2 regions of the Paenarthrobacter ilicis genome follow, and region 2 is predicted to be linked to the other one. Evidence: predicted binding sites of a transcription regulator. Region 2 holds the regulator's gene; the other holds the start of a gene.
What was found. Region 2 encodes Rex, which represses fermentation and respiration genes when NADH is low (regulators of the CRP and FNR family bind a similar motif). Its sites were predicted from a motif close to CTTGTGAANNNNTTCACAAG; they were not measured.
Positions count from the first base shown of each region.

Region 1 (12,150 bases), 2.5 Mb from region 2:
AACGGCGGCGTCCTGCGGATCATCCACGGAGCGGAAGGCACCAGCGGCGCCCTGGCATTTGAGTACGACGGCGGCCTGGAACCCCTGCTGGACAACGTGACCGGGGCGGGGGTGGAGGCCCGGATCAGCGAGGGCCTGCTGTACGTGGCAAACCCCGACGCCGCGGGAGGCGCGGCGCCGGCGTCGATCGTCGTCGAAAGGCTTGTGGCCGAAAGGCCTGTGGTCGAAAGGCCTGTGGTCGAAAAACCCGTCGTCGAAGGCTAGTCCGCGTAATGCAGGCTGGTGAGCATGGCCTTGAGCTTGGCGAACTGCGCTGACTTCATCCAGGTTTCCGCTTCCTCCTGGGTCATGAACGGGTTGATGTTTGCAGAGGCTGTTGCGCCTCCGTTGCCCATGATGAGGAAGCTTGCGGCGGAGGTACTGTCCGGCCCTTCGGTCATCAGCGTCTCCGGAACAACGCCCACAAAGTAACGGGTTTCCGCCGGGGTGAAGGGGTAGTCGTCGCGGAACACGGCGAACCAGGACGCGCCACGGGCGCTGTCAAAAGACGTGAGTTTCTGCGAATCGACGATGGTACGGCTCACCGGACCGCCCACCACTCCACCTGCCACACCGCTTTGGATGTCTGCCACGTTGTGCCCGTTGTCATCGAAGATGTGGACAATGGCGTAGTGGTCGTCGTACGGATAATCGTCCCCGGGCATCACCGCAGGGACTTCAGCTTGTATGGCCCAACCCGACGGAACGTCGAAGGAGATGTGCCCATCCGGGAAGGTGTAGGTGCCGATCTCCGGGTAGTTCGGTGACACGTGCGGTGTGGAAGGCTGCGACGGCGGGATGGGAGCAACGGCCTCAGACGGCGGGATGGTGGGGGTTACAGGTGCAGGGCTGGTCGGGGCAGGGCTCGCCGGCGTCGGAACCGCCGGAACATCCGCGACCGGGATGGCGGGCGGTGCGGGTTTCTCCTGGACGGGGTATTCCTGAACGGGGTTTTCCTGAACGGGGTTTTCCTGAATTTCCAGGACCGGCTGAACGGGTACCTCGGGTGCTGCCGGAGCTGGGGGCGTTTCGGATGGCGTTGCCATCGGCAGTCCGGCTCCTTCACCAACCGCAGCTTCGTCAACAACCACAGCTTCGTCAACAACCACAGAGGGCGGAGCGGCCGCAGCAGGAGCCCCGGCATCCGGAGCGGGAGGAGTGCACGCTGACAGCATCAGTGCCAAGGTCAGCGATACCAGTGCAGCGTTCCTGGCTTGTCCGGATTGGCGGTATTTCATTGTCGGGTCCTTCCCCCATGGAGTTCCGAGCGGTGGTGTCCCGCTCATACGTCTTGTTTCCGGGAGCGGGGGCGTGGTTACAGCATCTGGAAAGAAACTTTTCGGCTCGCCTGCCTCCGGTCCACAACGGAGTCAAACCCTTCGCCGGGAATACCGCCAAGAGCGTAAGTACCCTGAACCCGGCAGGGCCTCCACGGAACTTCCGGCGGGGATGCGGTAGAACTTAACCATGAGCGTACGTACACCTGACCCGTATCCCGGCTGGCTTTCCGACGAAGATCTCTTCGAGGCCCGCGCCCGTCTCCCCATGGTTTACGTGGAGGCAGTTCCGGTCAGGCTGGACCCGCTGGGTTACGTCAATGAAGTGGGCACACTCCTTCAGGGCGACGCCGACGGCAACATGGTGCGTTACCTCGTCTCAGGACGCGTCCTCTACCGCGAGACCATCCGGGCGGCGCTCCTGCGGCACATGGAAAAGGATCTGGGTCCCCTGGCTTTCCCGCAGCTGCCCATCAGCCCAGTGCCCTTCACCGTGGCCGAGTACTTCCCGGCGCCGTCACAGACAGGCTTCACCGACGATCGGCAGCACGCCGTCTCCCTGGTGTACGTCATTCCCGTGACCGGAGAATGCGAGCCCCGCCAAGACGCTTTGGAATTGACGTGGATGACTCCCCAGGAAGTCCTGGGCGAGAACGTCCAGCAGGAATTCGAAGGCGGACGCGGCAACCTGGTGCGCCAGGCCTTGGCTTTTTCAGGGGTGGTTCTCTAGCGGGTCCCGGCTTCTGCATCAGCCGATCTTTGTAGACTGGACGGCGGACCCCACGAGAACCAAAGGATTTCCGATGACTCACAGCCCAGCCACACAGCAGTACAGAGAAAAGCAGGCTGGGGACCTGCGGCCCGGGGATTTCGTGTTCCCGCCCGGGGACGGACCGGCGGTGGAAATCCGTGGGATTGCCGTTGAGGACGACGATTTTGGTGTCCCCGCTTTGCTGCTGGCGACCATGGCCGACGGCGGCACGGTGCGGATCGCGGTTGGGTCCAGCGTTCCCGTGGGCGACGTCGCTCCCAACAGCGCTGACCCCGGCAGCACCAACACAAGCGACGCTGACCCCAGCACCTCCGCGGAAGGCGATGCCGAGGCACCCGCCGGACCCGCCGTCGTCGTACCTCCGCGTCCTCAGACCCCTCCGGCGCATACCGGACCCAGTGCCGAAGAGCTCGCGCTGATCCCCGAGCCGGACGGCACGCCGGAAGCCGTGGTGAACGCTGCGGCGGCCAACCACAAGGGCAAGAACGGCGTGCAGATCCTGGCCGACAGGCTCGCCAAGGGGATCAACACCAAGTCCGGCAGTTGCTTGCGGGACCTGAGCGACCTTGCGTTTAACCTGTGCATCGTGCTCCGCGACCCGGACCATGCCTTGGCGGTCGCGGACCTGCTGAATGTGCTGCCCTTCGATGGGAACCTGGACCGTTGGGCGTCGATCGAGCGGGCTCTGGCGCTGTCAAGCTTCATTTGCCGGGAAGCCGGCCAGACCGGACGCGCGGCCGTGTACGAGAAACTGCTCCGCGCGCCCGAGTCCCAAGAAGAAGACCCGTTCAAGGCACGGATCAACGCCCGGGTGCGCCAGCGCTCACTCAACGAGCCCAACCTGTACGACAAGGAAATCTTCCGCGCGATCGACAACGGCAACCACGAGGCCGAGCGGGATTGGCGTTTCCTGCGACTCGAAGCGCTGATGTTCCTGCGCGCCCATGGTGGCTCCAAAACCATCGACGAAGACGAGCTTGCCCGCAGGATTGGCAACGAGTTGGAGTCGGTGCGCGCCTGACGCTCGCCAGTGCCCGCGCAGGCCTGTTGCGCGGGCACGAACGGCGGTAGATTCGGGGCCATGACGAACAATCTGAGCGTTGTAGTGAATGCCGACGCGCAGCAGGTTTGGAATATGCTGCGTGAACCGTCGCTGGTTGCCCAATGGCACGGCTGGGAAGCCGATGACCTCGCCGACGAAATCAAACAGATCTACTTCACCACGGACGTGGTGGAGGGCCCCGATCACACCAGCCTGACCGTCAACGGTGGTGACGTCTTTGAACTGCACCCCGTGTCAGGCGGCACCGAAGTTCGGATCACCCGGGCAGCCCTTGACCACGATTCCGAGTGGGCTGAATGGGACGAGGACATCACCCAGGGGTGGCTCACGTTCCTCCACCAGCTGCGATTCGCACTGGAGCGCCACCCGCACGGGCATCGCAGGACGCACTTCCTGTCCCTTCCCGGCAAAGATGGACCTGCCATCGAGAAGCTGGGGCTGGGAGAATTGCCGCCCGTTGGAGAGGAGTATTCGCTCACACTGTCCACGGGAGAGAAGATCTCGGGAAAAGTCTGGTTCAAAAGCAGGCACCAGGTTGGCCTCACCGTCCACAGCTACGCCGACCACGGCGACGGCCTGCTGATCGTGGCGGAGCAACTCCCGATTCCGGACAAGAGGCCCGACGGCGGGTCCATGGTGATTGCCTCCACCTACGATCTGGGGGCCCACACCCTTGCGGACATCAGGTCCTCGTGGGACAGCTGGAAGGAATCCAACTACTCCTCCTGAGCTTCCGCCACCCGGACAATCCTGGAAAGCTGGCACACTTGGTAGCGTGCCAGCTTCTGTTTCCCCCGCGTCTGCCCCTTCTTCCTATGTGCCCTCGCCCGTGCCTGCTCCACCAGGGCTGGCGGACAGGCAATCCGCCTTCTCGTTCGAGGTGGGCAAACGCCTGACCGGCACGTGTTCGCCGTCGGACGCGCAAGTGGATGCCAACGGAGGCGCGTTCCTGGGCCGGACCGGAACCATTACCACGCCGCACGGAACCATCCAGACGCCCGCATTCATCGCCGTCGGAACCAAAGCCACGGTCAAAGCCGTGCTGCCCGAGTCCATTGCGGATCTTGGCGCGCAGGCCGTGCTGGCCAACGCCTACCACCTGTACCTGCAGCCCGGGCCGGACATCCTGGACGCCGCGGGCGGGCTGGGTGCTTTCATGAACTGGCAGGGGCCCACCTTCACTGACTCCGGTGGTTTCCAGGTGATGAGCTTGGGCTCCGGGTTCAAAAAAGTGATCGACATGAAGAATGTGGACAGTTCCGGGCCGGATGACGCTGTGGCTCCGGGCAAGGAACGGTTGGCGCACATCGATGACGACGGTGTCTGGTTCAAGTCGCATCTGAATGGCGACAAGCACCGGTTCTCGCCCGAGATCTCCATGCAGGTCCAGCACCAGATCGGTGCGGACATCATGTTCGCCTTTGATGAGCTCACCACGCTGCAGAACTCGCGGGGCTACCAGGAAGAGTCGCTGGAGCGGACCCGGCTGTGGGCGCTCCGTTGCATTGAGGAGCACGCGTCCCTGACTGCGTCCCGCGTGGGCAAGCCGTACCAGGCGTTGTTCGGCGTGATTCAGGGCGCCCAGTACGAGGACCTTCGCCGCAAGGCCTGCCAGGACCTCGGCGCCATGCCCTTTGACGGGTACGGGATCGGCGGGGCGCTGGAGAAGGAAAACCTGGGCACCATTGTGCGCTGGTGCAACGAGGAACTGCCGGAGAACAAGCCCCGGCACCTGTTGGGCATCTCCGAACCGGACGATATCTTCACGGCGATCGAGAACGGTGCGGACACTTTTGACTGCGTCTCCCCCACCCGTGTAGCCAGGAACTCCGCGTTCTACACACCCTTTGGGCGATTCAACCTGTCCGGGGCGCGCTACAAGACCGATTTCGGACCTCTGCAGGATGGCTGTGACTGCTACACGTGCGTAAATTACTCGCGCGCGTACATCCACCACCTGTTCAAGGCCAAGGAAATGCTCTCGGCAACGCTGATCTCCATCCACAACGAGCGCTTCGTGGTGAAGATGGTGGACGACGCGCGCCTGGCCATCGAAGCCGGGGACTTCTTCGAGTTCAAGGCGGAGACGCTGGGCCGGTACTACTCCTAGGCTGCGGCTACCCCGTAGCTGGGCTCGCGCTTCTTGATCCAGCCCACCACAAGCACAGTGATGGGGACGAACAGGATCTCCACGGCGGTCTTGTAGAGGAAACCGACCAGAACGTAGTTGACGAACGAGCCGGCATCCGTCACGCCAATCACTGACGCCGCGATGCTGCAGAAGATCAGGGTGTCCACGAATTCGCCCACAACGGACGAGCTCACCAGGCGCGCCCACAGGGACTTCTCACCCGTGCGTTGCTTCATCTTCACCAGGATCCACGAGTTGATGGTCTGGCCCACAAGGAAGGCCAACAGCGAGGCCAGCACAATCTGCGGAACGGGGCCCAAGGCGCCTTCGATTGCTGCCTGCTTGGACGTTCCGTAGTCATCATTGAAGCCGGGCAGAGCGATGATGATCCAGTAGCAAAGGGATGCGAACACGCTCAATGCGAACGACGTGATGATCGCCTTGCGGGCAACTTTGAAGCCGTACACCTCGCTCATCACATCGCCCAGAATGTAGGCGAGGGGGAACAGGAAGAACCCGCCGTCAGTGATGATGGGGCCCAGCACCACACCCTTGGAAGCGCCGATATTGGACAGGATCAGCACCACGGCCATGACGGCCAGCATGATGCCGAAGTACGGGGAGCCAATCGAGGCGAAGCGGGGTGCAGGCTTGCTCAGCGTGCTGGAGCCGGAGGGCGAGGGCATGGGTCATCCATTTCTTAGTGGTTTGCGCAGGCGCTTTTGCGTGAGTCGCCCCGCTGTATTAGCACTGGGGTGGTGGGGCACGGGCCCGGCACCGGTTCCATTCTCCCACCCCGCGCCCCTCTCTCACATCCCACCCCCTTTCCCCCATCCCTCTCTCACATCCCACCCCCATCCCCCCATCCCTCTCTCACATCCCACCCCCACCCCCGAGGTTTTGAACGCGTTCAGAAATGTGCAAGACTCTTTCTTGAACGTGTTCAAAAGCAAAGGATGTTCCATGGCAGCCAAGAGCGAGCAGACCCGTCGTCAGATCGTAGACGTCGCACTGAAGATGTTCCGCGAGATCGGCTTTGAGCAAACCACCATGCGTGCCATCGCCCAGGAAGCAGGTGTCTCGGTGGGCAACGCCTACTACTACTTCGCGTCCAAGGACGAGCTGGTCCACGAGCTGTATGTCCAGGTCCAGGTCCAGCATGCGGTGGTCGCGGCCAAAGCACTGGAGGGCGTCCAGGATCTGGGCGGGCGGCTTAAAGCCGTGCTGCACACCGGCGTCGACGTCATGGCGCCGTACCACCAGTTCGGTTCCGATTTCATTGCGACGGCGATCAGGCCGTCGTCGCCCGTCAACCCGTTCGGCGAGGCGTCCACCGCCGCCCGCGAGGCCTCGCTCGCGATCTTTCGATCCGCCGTCGACGGCTCCTCCCCCGCCGTCGCGAAAAAGCTGCGCGCCGATCTGCCCGAATTGCTGTGGCTCGCATACATGGGTGTCACGATGTTTTGGGTCTACGACACCTCCAGCGCGCAACGCCGAACGCGCAGGCTGATCGATGGCGCCGCGCCACTCCTGGCGCGCGGTTTGTCGCTCGCAAGGATCCCCGGCGTCAGTAAGGTATTCGACGACGTCCTGGGGCTGGTCCGCGCCGTCAAGGAGGACGCATAATGCCCCGGACAGTGGTGATCGCCGGTGCTACGGGATTCATCGGCAGCTACTTCAAGCGGCGGTTTCTTGAAGAGGGGTGGCAGGTGCGTACCGTCGGGCGGGACGCTGGGGCGGACGCTCAATGGAACGACGACGGCGCCGTCACCAAAGCGCTGAACGGCGCCGAACTACTGGTGAACCTCGCCGGACGGTCCGTGAACTGCCGCTACGACGAGCGGCATCGGCGGGAAATTCTGGACTCCCGGGTTCTGACGACGCGGACGTTGGGGCGCGCCCTGGCCGCGTGCGCCGAACCGCCCAGGACGTGGATCAATTCCAGCACGGGAACCATCTACCGGCATGCTGAGGACCGCCCACAGTCCGAGCTTTCGGGCGAGTTGGGCAGCGGATTCTCCGTAGACGTAGCCCGGGCCTGGGAGGACGAGTTGGCGGCTGCTGATGCGCCTGGCACCCGCAAATTGCCGCTGCGGATTGCGATCGTCCTGGGTGCGGGTGGTGTGATGGGACCCCTGCGCAATCTGGTAAGGCTTGGCCTGGGTGGGCACATGGGCCCGGGTACGCAGAAGTTCAGTTGGATCCATGTGGAGGACTTGTTCCGAACCGTGCTTTTTATCCACGCCAGCCCTGAGTTGAGCGGACCCGTCAATGCCGCGACGCCCTATCCTGTGGACAACCGCGAGCTGATGGCCATGGTCCGTCAGAGCATGAGAGTCCCTTTCGGCATCCCTACGCCCGCTTGGCTGCTCGAGGCTGGCGCGGTCCTGATCCGGACCCAGACCGAGCTGGTGCTCAAAAGCCGGTGGGTGGAGCCCAGGAAACTGCTCGACGCCGGGTTCGCGTTTCAGCACCCATCGCTGGCCGGCGCGCTCAACCATCTGGCCAAGGCAAAGCGATGAGTTCGAGTACTACGTGGACGTTCTGGCCATACGATTACAGGGATTGCGTTGTTTTGGGCTGGAAAGGACTTCTAGTTGGCGTCCTCGTTGCCGATGTTGCATTCTTCCTTTTCTGGATGATCCCGTCCTTGGGCACAAACCCACGTCATGCCAGCTACATACTGTCCATTACGCTCGCCTCCATGATCATCGGGCTTATCCCCATAGCCGCAGTTGGCTTAGCCGTGGCGTGGCCTTTAGGTCTGGCCCGGACCAACAACCAGCGCCTCCTTCCGCCGACCTCTCACACTCAACCCTGAAGTTGCCGTGTACCAACGAAGAGGACAACTTGCCCGGGGCGAGAGGCCAATCGATATCACAGTTCCCCAGCACAGGAAAGTCAAAATTCGCCAATTCTGGCTTGTCTTCTCCCTGTAAATTGCCGGTAGGCGTCTCACCCCGGTGGAATGCCCACTTTCAAAGTGACGATTGGGGAAATCATGAAATTGAAGAGAATCATCGCAACGGCCGGTGTGACTGTGGCATTGGCAGCTGGACTCGCCAGCCCGGCACAGGCGGCGTCGTACCAATGCGGCTGGAATCAGCAGTGGTACGAAGCATCCGGGGTTTACAACCACTGCGGATCCGGGAACGTAGAGGTCCGGGTCGAGTTCTGGGATCCCTACCTGCAAGACTCGGGATTCGAGTACTACTGCGTTCCTCCTGGGCCAACGGGCATTGTCCGTATTGGGCAGTACATCTACCCAACAGTGACTTACGTGCGTAACTGCTAGGAATCGCACTCTGGCTGGGGCATCGCTGCCTCAGCCAGGGTCTCGCAATTGCGGGCGACCGGGCGGTCACGCATATTCGCCCTTCATGTTTCCGGACACTGCATAGGTAGCCCCCTTGGGACGGAATGGGCGTACGGCCGGCCAACTGGCAAAATGGAAACCATGACTTCAGCCGTTGCCCCTGCCATTGCACTCACCATCGCCGGCTCCGAGGCGACCGGTGGCGCCGGCGCGCAGGCGGACCTCAAGACCTTCCAGGAACTCGGTGTGTTCGGCATCGCGAACCTCACGTGCATCGTGTCCTTCGACCCGAAGGACAACTGGAACCACCGCTTCGTGCCGGCGGACCAGCAAGTCATTGCCGACCAATTGGAAGCCACGACGGCGGCCTATGGTGCCGCTTCAGGCGCCCCTTCGGTGTTGGACACAGTGAAGATCGGCATGCTGGGAAGCCCGGCAACCATCAGTACCGTGGAAAAGGCGCTGACTGACGGCTCGTTCAAGCACGTGGTGCTGGACCCGGTGCTGATCTGCAAGGGCCAGGAACCAGGACACGCGCTGGATACCGATCAGGCGCTGAAGGCCCAGATCCTGCCGCTGGCTACCTTCGTGACGCCGAACCACTTTGAAGCCGAATCGCTGTCCGGGCTCACCATCACGGACGAAGAATCGCTGAAGGCTGCTGCCATCCGCATCCACGAGATCAGCGGAGCAGCAGTCCTCGCCAAGGGCGGCGTGCGGCTGGAAGGCCCGGACGCCGTCGACGTCTACTACGACGGCCAGACGCTGGAAGTCCTGCGCGCGCCGAAGGTTGGCGAGGTCGCTGTATCCGGTGCCGGCTGCTCGCTGGCCGCCGCCGTGACTGCCGAGCTCGCCAAGGGAGCGTCGCCCCTGGAAGCCGCGCGGACTGCGAAGGCCTTCGTGACTGCCGGCATCAAGAACCGGGTGTCCTCCGGCGCTCCCTTTGATGCTCTGTGGCAAGGCGGCGCTCTGTCCTAGCACCTGCTGCACCTGCGAAAGCAGCCGCCCCGGAAGCACTTCCGAGGCGGCTGCTTTCTTTGTGTGGAGGCTAGCGCGAGACCTTGCCCATCAGTGAGGCGATGGGGCGGAGGAACAGGGGGCGTGCCAGGAACCATGCAGCCGCCGTGAACACGATGGATGCTGCGAAGATGCCGAAGCCCCACCAGCTGTAGTCATTGTTGGCCGCGTACATGTGGTTCAGGTTGTTCAACGCGCCGGTAGCCAGCACCAGGGTCACGTGAACTATCACGAAGGCCACGAAGTAGATCATCACCGGGAAATGGATCTTGCGGGCCAGTTCGATCGGGTAGAACTTGTTGATCGCTGCCTTCTTGGGCCATGCACCGGACATCCGGATGCCGGTGATGATGGCCAGCGGCGCGGCGATGAAAACCGTGATGAAGTACGTCAGCAGTTGGAGGCTGTTGTAGTTGTTCCAACCGTTTTCAACAGGCCAGTTCAGCGACGCGTACTGCAGGCCGGCCGAGATGGCATTGGGGAAGACGTCCCAACTTGTGGGCACAATCCTCAGCCACTGGCCCGTGGCGAACAGCAGCACAATGAAGATGATGCCGTTCAGGACCCACAATGCATCCAATGTCAGGTGGAACCAAAGGTCCAGGCTGATCTTGGAGGGTGGGTTCTTGGTTTTGATGAGGCCCTTGTTGTTCCGTGTCCAATGGGCGGCCGGGCGCGTGGTGGTGCGGACCTGCCAGCCGGAACGGATGATCAACACAATGAAGAACATATTGAGGAAGTGCTGCCACCCCAGCCAGGCGGGGAAGCCAGTAGGAGTGCCTTCAGGAATGGCCGAGTGCCCGGGGTAGTCCACCAGGAACTGCTGCACCGGCTGCAGGGTCCGGAGCCATTGCGCCACCAGCACCAGGATGAGTGCCACCACCAAAGCCCCTGCAGTGACGACGACAGGCTTGAACCACCTGTTCGACGTGATCCCGGACGACTTGCTTGAAACGGACATCAGGCCGCGTTCCTCTCTGGCTTGTTTGGCTGCGACCAGTTGGCGCTATACAGCGATTCAACCAGTTGCAGCCCGACGGTGAAAACGGCACCCGGGTTTCGGGGCGTTCGGCGTCAAAAATCGCAGCATTTGGTTACATGCTGCAATAACTATTTCTAGAACCGCTTTCCAGAATTATTTCCCTAGCCAGCAATGATCGTCAAGGATGTCTGATGGCTATGTGGACAAGCCCGGGAGTAGGATTCCAAAAACAAGCCTGCCGACACCCCGTTCAACGTTGCCGCCAGCGAGAGGAGCTTACCGATGGTCCGCAAAACGTCCGAAGTCGCCACCCATCCCGGTTCCTGGCAATGGACCCGCACCGCAGCCACCCAGCGAAAACTTCTCGACGCGGCGGCCTCGGTTTTTGTTGAACATGGCTTCACAGATGCCAGCATCTCCGACATTGTGACCCGCGCGGGGTCCAGCGTCGGCAGCCTCTACCACCACTTCGGTGGGAAGACGGAGCTCTTCCTAGCCCTCTGGGATGACTACCAAAACGAGCACGAGCGCCTGGTGGCCGCAGCAGTGGCGAAGGCCCGCAATGCGGGCGAAGTGAGCCCCTTGGCGCTGTTCAACGTGGGCAGCCGCAGCTACTTCGACTACACCTGGAAGCACAGGGGCCTGGAACGGGTCTTCATTGAAGGCGACACTCCCCCGGGCTTCGAAGTTCTGCGCAGGGAACGCGGACGCGAGTGGGTTCGGCAGAACTCCGTGCTCCTGGGCGCAAGTGACGACACGTTGGGGCGGCTCACCATCGCCGTCATCACGGACATCGTGACGGTGTCGGGGCAGGAAGTGGCTTTGAGCGCCACTAAACGGGACGCCGACGAGGTGGTGGAAGCCGCTGCGGTGCTGGTGGCCCGCCTGGTCCGCCAGGAGAGCCCGCGGGATGTGAGAGCGCAACCCGCCAAAAGCGTAGGGACGTGAGAGAGCAACCCGCAGAAAGCGTCGGGATGTGAGAGAGCAACCCGCAGAAAGCGTCGGGATGTGAGAGAGCGTCCAATCCACGGCGTCAGCGTTCGGAGTGGGCCGCCAGGAAGCTGTACACCTCGGTCTCGTCCACGCCCGGGAAGGCACCCGGGGGCATGGCGGCCAGCAGGTGCGAGTGGGCCCGCGCGGAGGGCCACGCGTTGCCGGCCCACTCGTTCGCCAAGGCAGCCGGAGGCCGTTTGCAGCAATTCGGGTCCGGGCAGTTGGACGTGGCCCGCGCCGTGGTCTCCCGGCCACGGAACCACTTCACATGCTGGTACGGCACGCCAATGCTCAGGGAAAACTCCCCGGCGGCCGAGCGTTCGGTGCGGGCAGTACACCAGTAGGTGCCCGAGGGTGTGTCCGTGTACTGGCTGTAGGCACTGAACTTGTCCGGCACATCGAACACTGCCCGGGAGGTCCAAGCCTTGCACGATGGCTGGCCCTCGATTGCCCCGGTGTGGTCCTGCGGGAAGTTCACGCCATCGTTCTCATAGGCCTTGTAGATGATGCCGGACTGGTGGGTCTTCTGGAAGTGCGTGGTGATGCCCAGGTGCTGGGTG
Region 1 is NZ_JAFBCD010000001.1:664,179-676,328, reverse strand. It holds gene JOE60_RS03220 (hypothetical protein) at 1-264, shown strand, start outside; gene JOE60_RS03215 (hypothetical protein) at 261-1,277, opposite strand; gene JOE60_RS03210 (NUDIX hydrolase family protein) at 1,507-2,046, shown strand; gene JOE60_RS03205 (DUF6707 family protein) at 2,120-3,109, shown strand; gene JOE60_RS03200 (SRPBCC family protein) at 3,170-3,880, shown strand; gene tgt (tRNA guanosine(34) transglycosylase Tgt) at 3,969-5,261, shown strand; gene JOE60_RS03190 (queuosine precursor transporter) at 5,258-5,968, opposite strand; gene JOE60_RS03185 (TetR/AcrR family transcriptional regulator) at 6,246-6,908, shown strand; gene JOE60_RS03180 (TIGR01777 family oxidoreductase) at 6,905-7,804, shown strand; gene JOE60_RS03175 (DUF6355 family natural product biosynthesis protein) at 8,284-8,577, shown strand; gene JOE60_RS03170 (hydroxymethylpyrimidine/phosphomethylpyrimidine kinase) at 8,740-9,576, shown strand; gene JOE60_RS03165 (cytochrome b/b6 domain-containing protein) at 9,647-10,576, opposite strand; gene JOE60_RS03160 (TetR/AcrR family transcriptional regulator) at 10,880-11,545, shown strand; gene JOE60_RS03155 (XRE family transcriptional regulator) at 11,631-12,150, opposite strand, start outside.
Region 1: a site for Rex is predicted at 6,213-6,232, ahead of JOE60_RS03190 (queuosine precursor transporter). Genes of this name have one in related genera too.

Region 2 (12,150 bases):
CTGTCCATGCCCATCGGTTTCAAGAACGGCACCGACGGCGACCTCCAAGTGGCCATCGATGCGTGCGGCGCTTCTGCCGCCGAGCAGGCTTTCCTGGGAATCGACGACGACGGCCGCGCGGCTTTGGTGGCGACGTCCGGCAACCCGGACACCCACGTGATCCTCCGCGGTGGACGCAAGGGTCCCAACTACTCTACCGACGACGTCGCAGCGGCCTCGGCCAAGCTCGCAGCCAAGGGGCTGAACCCGCGTCTGATTGTGGACGCCAGCCACGCCAACAGCGGCAAGAGCCACCACCGCCAGGCAGAGGTTGCATTGGAAATCGGCGCGCAGTTGGAGACGGGTGCTGCCTCGCCCGTTGCCGGTGTGATGCTGGAGAGCTTCCTTGTGGGCGGGGCGCAGAACCTGGATACCGCCAAGCAGTTGGCCGGTCAGCAGGAGCTTGTGTACGGCCAGAGCGTTACTGACGCCTGCATGGAGTGGGATGTGACGGCGTCCGTCCTGGAGCAGCTCGCCGCCTCGGCCCGCAAGCGCAGGGTCGCAGCCGGCGCGTAGCGGCTTGGGTCTCGGGTGCTTGGCCCGAGACCCGGTTGCGAAGCGGGCTACCAGTTGCTGGCGGCTCTTTCACATTGGCCCCATCAGCCTCTAGAGTATCTAGCACATGGTTGTTTGATGGCTCAGCATCGGCACACCGTTCCACTGGGGGTGTCCTACTGTCTGAGAGCAAAGGAATATGGGAAATGTCTGCGGAGACTAACTTCTCGAATGCGCGTTTCATGACGGTGGCTGAAGTCGCCGAGGTCCTGCGCGTTTCCAAAATGACCGTGTACCGCCTGGTTCACTCCGGAGAAATGCCTGCCGTCAGGTTTGGCCGCTCCTTCCGTGTCCCCGAAGAAGCTGTTGCACAGTACCTTAAAGGCGCCGTGGTGGATGGGCAGTCCGAGACCGCCTGAGACGTCGCAGTGACCGTTGAGCGGGTAGTGGTCACAGGGTGCCTCTTTGAAGCGGTACTCTGTTAAGGAACGTTTTACGTCAATGTAAGAATCTGTCAGTTGTACTTGTCTGCTTCCGCGGATCTGTTCCAACAGACAGGAACTTCTAGTTTGTAAGGAACTTTCGTGGGTTCAGTTATTAAGAAGCGCCGCAAGCGTATGGCCAAGAAGAAGCACCGCAAGCTGCTTCGCAAGACCCGCCACCAGCGTCGCAATAAGAAGTAGAGATACTTCATCAAGCGTGAATGCCCGTCGCCTTTCGAGGTGGCGGGCATTTTTGCACCCCCCGTCCCTCTCTCACGTCCCGCCGGGTTTTTCCCGTTGCTCTCTCACTTCCCGCCGGGTTTTTCCCCGTTGCTCTCTCACTTCCCGCCTGACCTGAAGCCCGCCGCAACTGCTGGATCGGTCCAGGCACGGCGAAGAGTCCATTTGATTTTCTGCGCCGCGCGGTCGAATCCGTCAGCCAGATCCTCCTTCCCGAACACCAGGACTGTCCAGCCCGCCGCTTCGAAGGCTTTGTCGCGGCGCCGGTCCCGGGCCCGCTGCTGGTCCTCAAGGTGATGTCCGCCGTCGTACTGGATGGCGACCCTATACTCGCGATAGCCGAGATCCGACGACGGCGAGAAGGGGTCGTTCTCGCGAAGCTTCACCTGAAGTTGGGGTTCAGGCAGATTGAAGTCCAGCATCGCCAACCGCAGCAAGGTTTCCGGCGCTGAGTCGGCGCCAATACGCATGAGGTCCAGGGCTTCCCGTGCGCGGACCACTCCCTGCCTGCGTTTGTGTCGGTCAACCAAGGACCTCAGACCTTTCGGCGTTTGGAAGGGTTCGCGCCTGCCCTCCAGATCCGGCCGCGGAATGCGGATGAGTTGATCTGCCATGCAGGTCAGATGATTCAGGGGCAGAACACTTGCCAAGTCCAGCCACGTGCGCGATCTGGTGCTGATACGCATCCCGTGAACCACTTCAACTTCCCCGTCGTGCACCAGAACAGTGTGCCCAACGATGCCCTTGCGCCGGACCGATGGGAGCTTTCGCGGCTTGCTCAAGTGAAGTTCGTCGGAGTCGGAGAACCATGGCGGAAGCACCAGCCCGTGGAGCCGCGCTGCCGTAATGTGCGAAATCCAGGCTCCCGGGGTTGCCGATGACAAAGACCTTGCCGCTTCGGCGAGATCAAAATCCCAAGATTCGGTTCGGTAGACGCCACGACTGACAGATGCCACGGCATTGCTCCGCCACAGCTGAGGTGGCCTGATGCCAGCAGCCATGGCCTCGGCCAGGGTGAACGGGGCGGAGGGAATAGCCGGCGCGGCGGAGGAGGTCTTCTGCATACCGGCATTGTTACTTGAATCGCCTTTGAGGCGCAGAAGTTATCCACAGGTAGTTCCCGAAGCGGCATTCGGCGAGGAATATTCGACGGCGGCGCTAGGGATGTGAGAGAGGAGCCGCAGGGTGGGGTGGGGATGTGAGAGAGGAGCCGCAGGGTGGGGTGGGGATGTGAGCGAGGAGCCGCCGGGAGGGGTGGGGATGTGAGAGAGGAGCCGCAGGGTGTGGTGGGGATGTGAGAGAGGGCTAGAGCCGCGGTCCGCGGAATCTGGAGAAGCCGCGCCACAGGCCGTAGACGGCGCCGCCAACCGTGGCTGCCTTCAGACCGAGAGTCGCGGCACGCCGGCCGGACCGGAAGTCGTATACGGGCCAGTTGTTGTCGCGGGCATGCTTGCGCAGCTTGGCGTCGGGGTTGATGACCACGGGGTGCCCCACCAGTGTGAGCAAGGGAATGTCGTTGGCTGAGTCGCTGTACGCCCAGCAATGTTCAAGGTCCAAGCCCTCGCGATCGGCGATGAGCTGGACAGCGATTGCCTTGGCCGGCCCATGCAAAATATCGCCCACGAGTTTTCCGGTGTACATGCCGTCGTGAACTTCGCCCACCGTGCCCAGCGCGCCGGTCAAACCCAGACGGGTGGAGATCACGGTGGCCACCTCAATGGGAGTGGCGGTGACCAGCCACACTTTGCGTCCCACTCTGAGGTGCTGTTCGGCGAGGGCTTTGGTTCCGGGCCAGATCCTGGACTCGATCATCTCGTCGTAGACTTCTTCGCCCAAGGCCTTGATGTCGGCCACGGTGATCCCTGCGGCGAGCGTCAGCGCGGAATCGCGCACGGAGTGAACATCCTCCATGTTTTCGCCACGCATGACGAACTTGAACTGCTTCCAGGCGAAGCCGGCCGCCTGCGACAAGGTGAAGGCTTTGCGTTCGTACATTTTCCGGGCCACGTGGAAGAGGCTGGCACCTTTCATCAAGGTGTTGTCGACGTCGAAGAATGCAGCTTCGCCGGTGTGCTTCTGCGCTTGGGCAGTTGCGGCAACAGCGGCGTTCTTCTCGTCGGGCATGCCTCGAGTCTAGTCAATGACAGGCGGGCCGCGTGTTGGGCGCTGATGTGCGCCGCGCCCGACGGGATGTGAGAGAGGGATGGTGGATGGGGGGTGGGGATGTGAGAGAGGGATGGTGGATGGGGGTGGGGATGTGAGAGAGGGACCGGCGGGTGGGGTGGGGATGTGAGAGAGGGATAACGTGGGGGCATGGCAATTCCCGACGTCGTCCTCCTCACCAAAGCTGACTGCCACCTCTGCAAAGAGGCGCGTGCCGCCGTCGAGCGTGTTTCATCGGGCCTGGGTGTGCCGTGGCGCGAGCAGCAGATTGACGAGGACCCGGAACTGCGTGAGCGGTACGCAGAGGAGATCCCCGTGGTGCTGGTGAACGGCATCCAGCGGGATTTCTGGAAGATCGATGAGCAGCGGCTGGCCCGCACCTTGAAGAAGGCCATGGAGGGCTGAGGGTGCGGTTACCCGTAAGTAATCGCTTTGGTTGAGTCTGCCAGGGGGTCATAGAGTGGAACAACAAAGCGACGCAATGGAGAAGACCGTGACTGCGCTTGAACCGTCCCCGGATACCAACACCGAGGACAGCGAACCTGCCGCCAAGCAGATACCGCCCGCGGCTGTAGCCCGGATGACCCTCTATTTGCGCGCGCTCAACTCCCTCTTGGCAGAAGGCGTGGAACGGGTTTCTTCAGAAGCCCTGGCGGAAGCGTCCGGCGTGAGCTCTTCCACCCTACGCAAGGATCTTTCCTACGTTGGTTCGTACGGAACCCGCGGTGTGGGCTACGAGGTCCAGAACCTGAGCCGTCACATCGCGGCCGCGCTGGGTCTGACCCACGATTGGAAAGTGGCCATTGTGGGCGCCGGTAACCTCGGCAAAGCTCTGGCCCGCTATGGCGGTTTTGAGTCCCGGGGTTTCGACGTCGTGGCTATTTTTGATGCTGATCCCATGGTGATCGGCAACGAGGTTGGTTGGCTGAGGGTCAGCGATTCGGCCGAACTGGAACGTGTCCTGGAACGCACGCACACCAACATGGTGGTGTTGGCCCTGCCCGCTACGGTGGCGCAATCCGTGGCTGACCGGGTGATCGCTGCCGGGATCCGCAGCATCCTCAGCTTCGCGCCGGTCCTGTTGCAGGTCCCTCCGCACGTTAACCTCCGCAAGGTGGACATGGCCACCGAGCTCCAGATTCTGGCGTACCACGCACAACGGGCGCAGGCTCCGGGCCAGGCCGTCTAGCCTGATCCGGACCTGCGCCCGTTGTGGTTGGCCGCTGTGCGGCCCGGCCCGAAAGCCAGGTGGTTTCTAGCGGCTGTAAGGGTTGGCGAACGGCTGCGGCTTCCGGAAGTACGGGGCCGACGCCGGCAGGTACAGCATCACAATGGCTGCAACTCCCAGCAGGATGACGATCAGCTGCAGGATGCCGTAGCCGGAACCGAACTGGAAGACGCTGGTGAGGCCCAGTACGGAGATGGCAGCAAACACGGTGCCGAGGATGCGTGCCCAGTTCTTGCCCTTGCGGACCGGGAAAGCAACCAGGGCGTAGAGGCCCAGGGAAACGACTGCACCAATCACGGCACTCACACCGATCACGCCGCGCATGCCCTCCATGCTGCCCTCAGGGAAGTCCGTTCCCTGCTGGGCGGCCTGCTGGTTCATGGCGTTGATGAAGGCGTCGGCACCGGTGGTGGCCAGCAGCAGCGAGCTGATGGCGGACAGAATGCCGGCAGCAACAATCATCCAGAAGGCGTAGTTGACCATGGGCGGCATGGCAACAGGAGCTGCCGGCTGGCCGGGCCAGTTGGAGCCCTGCCCGTACTGCGGTGCTGCCGGTGCCTGGCCGTACGGCGAAGCCTGCTGGCCGAACTGCGGCGCGCCGGGTGCGCTCTGCTGTCCGTACTGGGGCGCTGCCGGGGGAGTGGACTGCTGTCCGTACTGGGGCGCTGCCGGGGGAGTGGACTGCTGTCCGTACTGCGGTGCAGCCGGCGGGGTGGACTGCTCCGGCTGGTTAGAGTCGCCCGGGTTCGACGGCGGGTAGGGAGGGTTGCTCATGGCATTCCTTTGCTTGTTCGACTGCTGGTACGGCCGCCGGGATCAGCAAAATGACCCTGCCCCCAGCGTGGTTCTGCTAACACCGTACCCTTACGCCCCGGCGCCTGAGCACAGTACACGCAGGTTTTCGGCGTGCTGGCGCCAAAAATCATCACGGAGGAGTACGCCTGCATGATGAAGGCCGCGGGGATTCCGGGGAATCCATCCGCGGCCTTCAGCCAGTGGGCCTGCCGTGATGCTCGACGACGGCTGCCGGCTTTGGTTTTAGACCTGGCCCTTGACTGCCTTGAACCAGAGCTGGGAGTTGGGCAGCCACATCAGCACTACGGCTACGGCGCTGACCAGGAAACCGAACCAGTTGCTGCCCAGGCCGGTGCTGGATCCGCCGGCGCTTGCTGCGCTGAAGATGGTGAGGAGCAGCGACGCAGCGGCAACGATTGTCAACGCCAGGCGCGCCCATTCCTTGCCTTCCTTCATCTTCATGGCCAGGATCACCTGCGCCGCCGCCAACGCGAGGGTCAGCAGCAGGATGATCAGCAGGATCGCAGCTATTCCGGGAGCGAAAGCGAAGAGGGCAACAATGGCAAAGAACCCAATGACTCCGAACAGGAGTCCCAGGAGGCCTGAGATGACCCAGATGAAGTAGGACACCTTCAACTCGGTGGGCAGGCCCTGGGTTTTGAACATCCCCGAGAATCCACCTTGCGGCATGACGTCGTTGAAGTTGCGTGGACCATCGGTGGGCATTTCGAAGTGGAAGCCGGGTTGCCCGGGCGCAGGTTGTCCCTGCCCGGGGCCTGGGTTGGGCGGAACAGCACCGGGCTGGGAATACTGGCCGGGTTGCGACGGCGGTTGGTAACCCTGGGGTGGCTGGTAGCCCTGCGGAGGCTGGTAACCCGCAGGAGGAACATTGCCGGGCTGCGGAGGCTGGGAGCCGGGCTGCGGAGGCTGTGGTGCTTCATCTGGGGTACTCATGGCATCACTTTAGACCGCAGGTTGAAGGATGCCTAGGAAATTCGGAGCCAACTCGCAGCCAAGTCCCGGGGAGGTGAAGAACAATTGCGCAGGTGGAACCGCAGAATGCACAACGGCACCCCTGCAGCGTGATGCTGCGGGGGTGCCGTCGCGTTGGTTCTGCCGTGGCCCCGCCCAAGGCCCATGAAGGGGCCCGGGCTGAACCGCGAGGGGAATCAGGCCGCTGCGGGAGCGATGAAGGCGAGTTCCAGGTTGATGACAACCTTGTCGCTGACCAAGACGCCACCGGCTTCGAGGACGGCGTTCCAGGTGAGGCCGAAGTCCTTGCGGCTGATGGTGGTCTCGCCGGAGACGCCTGCACGGGTGTTGCCGAACGGGTCAACAGCTACGCCGTTGAATTCGGTCTCGATGGAGACCTCCTTGGTGACACCCTTGATGGTGAGATCGCCCACGAGGTCGAAGCTGTTGCCGTTGGCCTTGACGTGGCGGGAAACGAAGGTGATTTCCGGGAACTTCTCAACATCGAAGAAGTCTTCGCCCTTGACGTGGCCGTCGCGGTTGACGTCGCCGGAGTCAAAGCTGGCGGTCTGGATGGTGGCGTTGACCTTGGAGTCGGCCAGGGATTCGCCAACCTCGAGGGTGGCTGCAGCGTCCTTGAACTGGCCGCGGACCTTGCTGATTCCTGCGTGGCGGACGGTGAAGCCGATTTCGCTGTGCGAAGCGTCCAGGGTCCAGGTGCCGGTGGTTACGTCTGCGGGAAGGGTCATCATGATGTTGCTCCTATGGGTTGTGGAAGGTCTTGCGTGTTTGCCGGATTGAAGCCATTGCTTGAAGCATCAACCGAGCTTCGTACCCAGTATAAACATGCATATGCATCTTTTATTCCAACTGCAGGGAACATTTCGGAAAAATTTTGAGTTCTACTGTCGGTAGAAGATTTCGGATCGCTCCGCTTCTTTGAGAAACTGGTAAACATGCCCCAAGCAACTGTCCATCTGCTTCGCCATGGCGAGGTCCATAATCCTGACGGCGTCCTCTACGGACGGCTGCCTGAATTCCACCTCTCCGAACGGGGCAGGGAGATGGCGCGCATGTTGGCCGGCCACTTCACGGCCCGCGCCAATGATGGCGCCAAGATCGTGCACCTTGTGGCATCGCCCCTGACGCGCGCGCAGGAAACAGCCATGCCCACCGCCGAGGCCCTGAACCTGGAAATCCACACGGAGCCCCGGATCATCGAGGCCGAGAACCACTTCCAGGGGCTCCACCCCACCAGGAGTGAGTTCCTGAAGCCCAAGCACTGGTTCTACTTCCGCAACCCCATGCGCCCGTCCTGGGGTGAACCGTACAAAGCACAGGCCGCCCGCGTCCTGGCCGCCGTTGAAGATGCGCGGCTTACGGCCCTGGAGTTGGGTGGCGATGGCGCCGAGGCCATCCTGGTGAGCCACCAGCTGCCCATCTGGTCCACCCGCCTGACAGCGGAGGGGCGACGCCTTGCCCACGATCCCCGCAAGCGCGAGTGCACACTGACCTCCCTCACCTCCCTGACGCTCGACGGCGACGGCAAGGTTGTGCGCGTTGAGTACAGCGAGCCCGCTGCCGTGCTTCTTCCCGGCGCTGCCAGCACCCCGGGGGCATAGGACATGGACAACATCAATCCTTCACGCCGCGGCGTGCTGACTGCCGGCGGCGTCCTCCTGGCAGGACTCACCATGGGCTTGTCCGCCTGTGCCCAGGAAGATGCGCTTGCCAAGCAGGCCAGGGCAGGGGACAACAAGAACTACGTGGCCGGCGATGGCTCCGTCACGGAGTTCGCCAAGGCTGACCGCTCGGCTCCCGTGGAACTCAAGGGAACCCTGTTCACCGGAACCCAGGTGAAGCCCGAGGACCTGCTGGGCAAGGTCACGGTGCTGAACTTCTGGTTCGCTGCCTGTGCTCCCTGCCGCATTGAAGCACCCCAGCTTGAAGCCCTGCACCAGGAGTACAAGGACCAGGGCGTCCAGTTCTTCGGCGTGAACCTTCGCGATGAGCAGCCCACGGCAGAGGCTTTCGACAAGACGTTCAACATCACCTACCCCAGCTTCAATGACAAGGACGGTGCGGTGCTGTTGTCCGTGTCCGGCATTGTTCCCCCCGGCGCCGTTCCCACCACCTTGGTGTTGGACAAGGACGGAAAAGTGGCGTCCCGTGTTCTGGGCGAGATCGAAAAGAGCACCTTGAAGGCCCTCATCACCTCAGCTGTGGCCGAGTAGTCCCGTGAACAGTCCTTTCGCCGAGACGATCCTCAACGGATCCCTGCTGCTGGCCGTGCCGGTGGCATTGCTGGCCGGGCTGGTCTCCTTCCTTTCCCCCTGCGTGCTGCCGTTGGTTCCCGGGTACCTGGGCTACGTCACTGGACTGACCGGCGTCGACCTCCAAAAGCAGCGGCGCGGCCGCATGCTGGCGGGCATCGGCCTGTTCGTCCTGGGCTTCTCGGTGATTTTCGTCCTCCTGGGCGGCGCGTTCGGCCAGCTGGGCACCCTGCTGACCGGGCCGCAAAATGCCTGGATCACGCAGCTCCTGGGCATCCTGGTGATCATCATGGGAGTGGTGTTCATGGGTGGTTTCGGCTGGCTCCAGCGGGACGCGAAGATCCATGCCAAGCCTCCCGCCGGACTCTGGGGCGCACCCCTTCTGGGCCTCACCTTCGGTCTGGGGTGGGCGCCATGCATTGGGCCCACGTACTCCGCGGTACAGTTGCTGAGCCTTTCCGGGGGATCGTCGGCCGCCAAGGGAGCTCTTCTGGCGTTCGTATACAGCCTGGGCCTGGGCATCCCATTCCTCCTGATCGCCCTGGCAGTACGCCGTGGCATGGGAGTCATGTCCTTCTTCCGCACGCATCGGCTGGCCATCCAGCGGATCGGCGGAGGCATCCTGATTTTGCTCGGTATCCTCATGGCCACCGGAGTGTGGGGCACCTGGGTGACCGAGCTGCAGTACTGGTTCCAAAACGATGTGAAGTTGCCGATCTGATGAGTGAGTCCGTGAAAGCCAAGAAGAAGTCACCATCTGCCGGCGACACCACCCCGGCAGAAGGCAAACTGGAGCAAGCCAAGGCCGAGGCAGCGCTGCCGGCGCTCGGCGCCAGAGGTATGCTCCGCTGGGCATGGACACAGCTCACCAGCATGCGTACGGCGCTGTTCCTGCTGTTGATGCTTGCCGTGGGCGCGGTTCCCGGGTCCCTCTTTCCTCAGCGTGCCGCCAACCCGGCCGTGGTGACGCAGTACATCAAGGACAACGCGTCCTACGGCCAGTTCCTGGACGCGCTGCAGATGTTCGACGTCTACTCTTCGGCCTGGTTCTCTGCCATTTACATCCTTCTGTTCATCTCCCTGATCGGCTGTGTCACCCCGCGCGCCATCGCCCACTACAAGGCGATGAAGTCCCAACCACCGCGCACCCCCAAGCGCCTTTCGCGCCTGCCGGAGTACGGCACCCTGGCGGTGCCCGCCGACGCCGGGATCCCGGCGTCGAAAGCCATCAATGATGCCGCCGGGCTGCTGAGGAAGCGCGGCTACCGCGTTGAGGTCAGGGACGCCGACGGCGGCCTTCCGTCCCTGGGTGCCGAGCGCGGCTTCCTGAAGGAAGTGGGCAACCTGGTGTTCCACACCTCCCTGATCGGCGTGCTGGTGTCCGTGGCCATCGGCGGCCTGTTCGGCTACAGCGGCCAGCGGATCCTGGTGGAAGGCGACACGTTCGTGAACACCCTGGTGGGCTACGACCAATTCACCCCGGGCACCAACTTCATCAGCAGCAACCTGCAGCCGTACTCCATGCAGCTGGACAAGTTCGAGGCCAAGTTCGACCGTGAGTCACCCGGCAAGGCAGGCCAGCCGATCGACTACACCGCAGAAGTCACCACCAAGGAGACCCCGGACGCCCCGGCCAAAAAGGAAACCCTGAAGGTCAACGATCCCGTGTCCTTGGGCGGCACCAGCCTCTACCTCACGGGTAACGGCTATGCGCCCATGGTCACCGTCCGCGACGGCGACGGAAACGTTGCCTTCCAGGGCCCGGTGATCGCCAAAGTCCAGGGTGACAACTACTACTCTTCCGTGGTTATCAAGGTCCCGGACGCCAAGCCGGAGCAACTCGGATTTGTTGGCTTCTTCCTTCCCACGGCCATGGTGACCGAGGAAAAGATCTCCTACAGCGGCGCACCGGAACTCATCAACCCGCAGCTGAGCCTGAACTCGTTCTACGGGGACCTGGGCCTGGACAAAGGTGTACCCCAGAACGTGTTTGAGCTGGACGTCAAAGACCTCAAGCCCCTGAACAGCCGCACCATGGCGGCCGGTGGCCTTACCCTCACCCCCGGTGCCACAGCCAACCTTCCCGACGGCAAGGGCAGCATCACCTTCGACGGCGTGAAAAAGTACATCGGTGTGGACATCCACCACAACCCCGGCCAGCTGTATGCCCTGATTTTCGGCCTCCTGGCCGTGGCCGGTTTGATGATTTCCCTGTACGTCAACCGCCGCCGTGTGTGGGTCCGCACAGGAACCCACGAAGATGGCCGGACAATGGTGGAGTACGGCTTGCTAGCACGCGGTGAGGATCACCGGCTGGCCGGCGAGGCCGCGGCCCTCCGTGAACTCTTCGCCCGGGAATGGAACATCCCGGACACGCCACCGGCACCCCCCACAACAGCAGTCTCTTCCTCAACCTCGAAGGACCAGTAATGCCAGTCATCAACGAAACCCTGGGCCAGTACAGCGAGCTGTTCATGCTCCTGGCCGCCGGCACGTACACCGTTGCGTTCATTGCCTTTGCCTGGGACCTGGCGAAGAGCAGCAAGACGTTCCAGACCGTGGACCTCAAGGCCGCCGCCACCACTGCGGGGGAGCGGGTAACGGTTGCTGCCGGGCGCGTCAGCGCTGGCCTGAACGGCGCCGACGCCGGTGGGCCGGCAGGCCGTGCCGAGCGGCCGACGTCGAGCCTCACCGTTGAGGGCGGAACCGCTGCGGGCGACATGAAGTACGCTGCCGAACGCCGCGTCCCGGCCCGGATCGCCGTTGCACTGACCGTGCTGGGTGTCCTGATCCACGCTGCAGGCGTGATCACCCGCGCCCTGGGTGCGGGCCGCGTGCCGTGGGGCAACATGTACGAGTTCCTCACCACGGGTGCTTTTGTTGCTGTGGCCGTCTTCCTGGTGACGCTGATCCGTCGCGACCTGCGCTTCCTGGGCACCTTTGTGCTGGGCCTGGTCATCATCATGCTGGTGGCCGCATCAGTGTCCTTCTGGACCCCCGTTGGCCACCTGGTTCCTGCGCTCCAGAGCTACTGGCTGATCATCCACGTTTCCATCGCAGTGCTCTCCGCGGCGCTGTTCACATTGACCTTTGCCATGTCGGTCCTGCAGTTGCTGCAGTCCTACCGGCAGAAGAACCTGGGCCTTGGCCGCAAGGACAACCTGGCGTTCCTGCGGGTGGTTCCCAACGCGTTGAGCCTTGAAAACCTGTCCTACCGCATCAATGCGATTGCCTTCATCGGCTGGACCTTCACGCTGATGTTCGGTGCCATCTGGGCCGAAAAGGCCTGGGGCCGCTTCTGGGGCTGGGATCCCAAGGAAGTCTGGACGTTCGTGATCTGGGTTGTTTACGCAGGCTACTTGCACGCCCGCGCCACCCGCGGTTGGACCGGAACCCGCGCAGCCTGGTTGTCGATTGTTGGCTACGCCTGCGTGATCATCAACTTCACGTTGGTCAACACGGT
Region 2 is NZ_JAFBCD010000001.1:3,121,618-3,133,767, reverse strand. It holds gene JOE60_RS14320 (3-deoxy-7-phosphoheptulonate synthase) at 1-555, shown strand, start outside; gene JOE60_RS14315 (helix-turn-helix domain-containing protein) at 741-953, shown strand; gene JOE60_RS14310 (30S ribosomal protein bS22) at 1,119-1,217, shown strand; gene JOE60_RS14305 (DUF559 domain-containing protein) at 1,355-2,320, opposite strand; gene JOE60_RS14300 (HAD family hydrolase) at 2,562-3,380, opposite strand; gene JOE60_RS14295 (glutaredoxin family protein) at 3,570-3,824, shown strand; gene JOE60_RS14290 (redox-sensing transcriptional repressor Rex) at 3,901-4,608, shown strand; gene JOE60_RS14285 (hypothetical protein) at 4,675-5,421, opposite strand; gene JOE60_RS14280 (hypothetical protein) at 5,686-6,396, opposite strand; gene JOE60_RS14275 (YceI family protein) at 6,612-7,163, opposite strand; gene JOE60_RS14270 (histidine phosphatase family protein) at 7,371-8,036, shown strand; gene JOE60_RS14265 (TlpA family protein disulfide reductase) at 8,040-8,648, shown strand; gene JOE60_RS14260 (cytochrome c biogenesis CcdA family protein) at 8,653-9,408, shown strand; gene resB (cytochrome c biogenesis protein ResB) at 9,408-11,117, shown strand; gene ccsB (c-type cytochrome biogenesis protein CcsB) at 11,117-12,150, shown strand, end outside.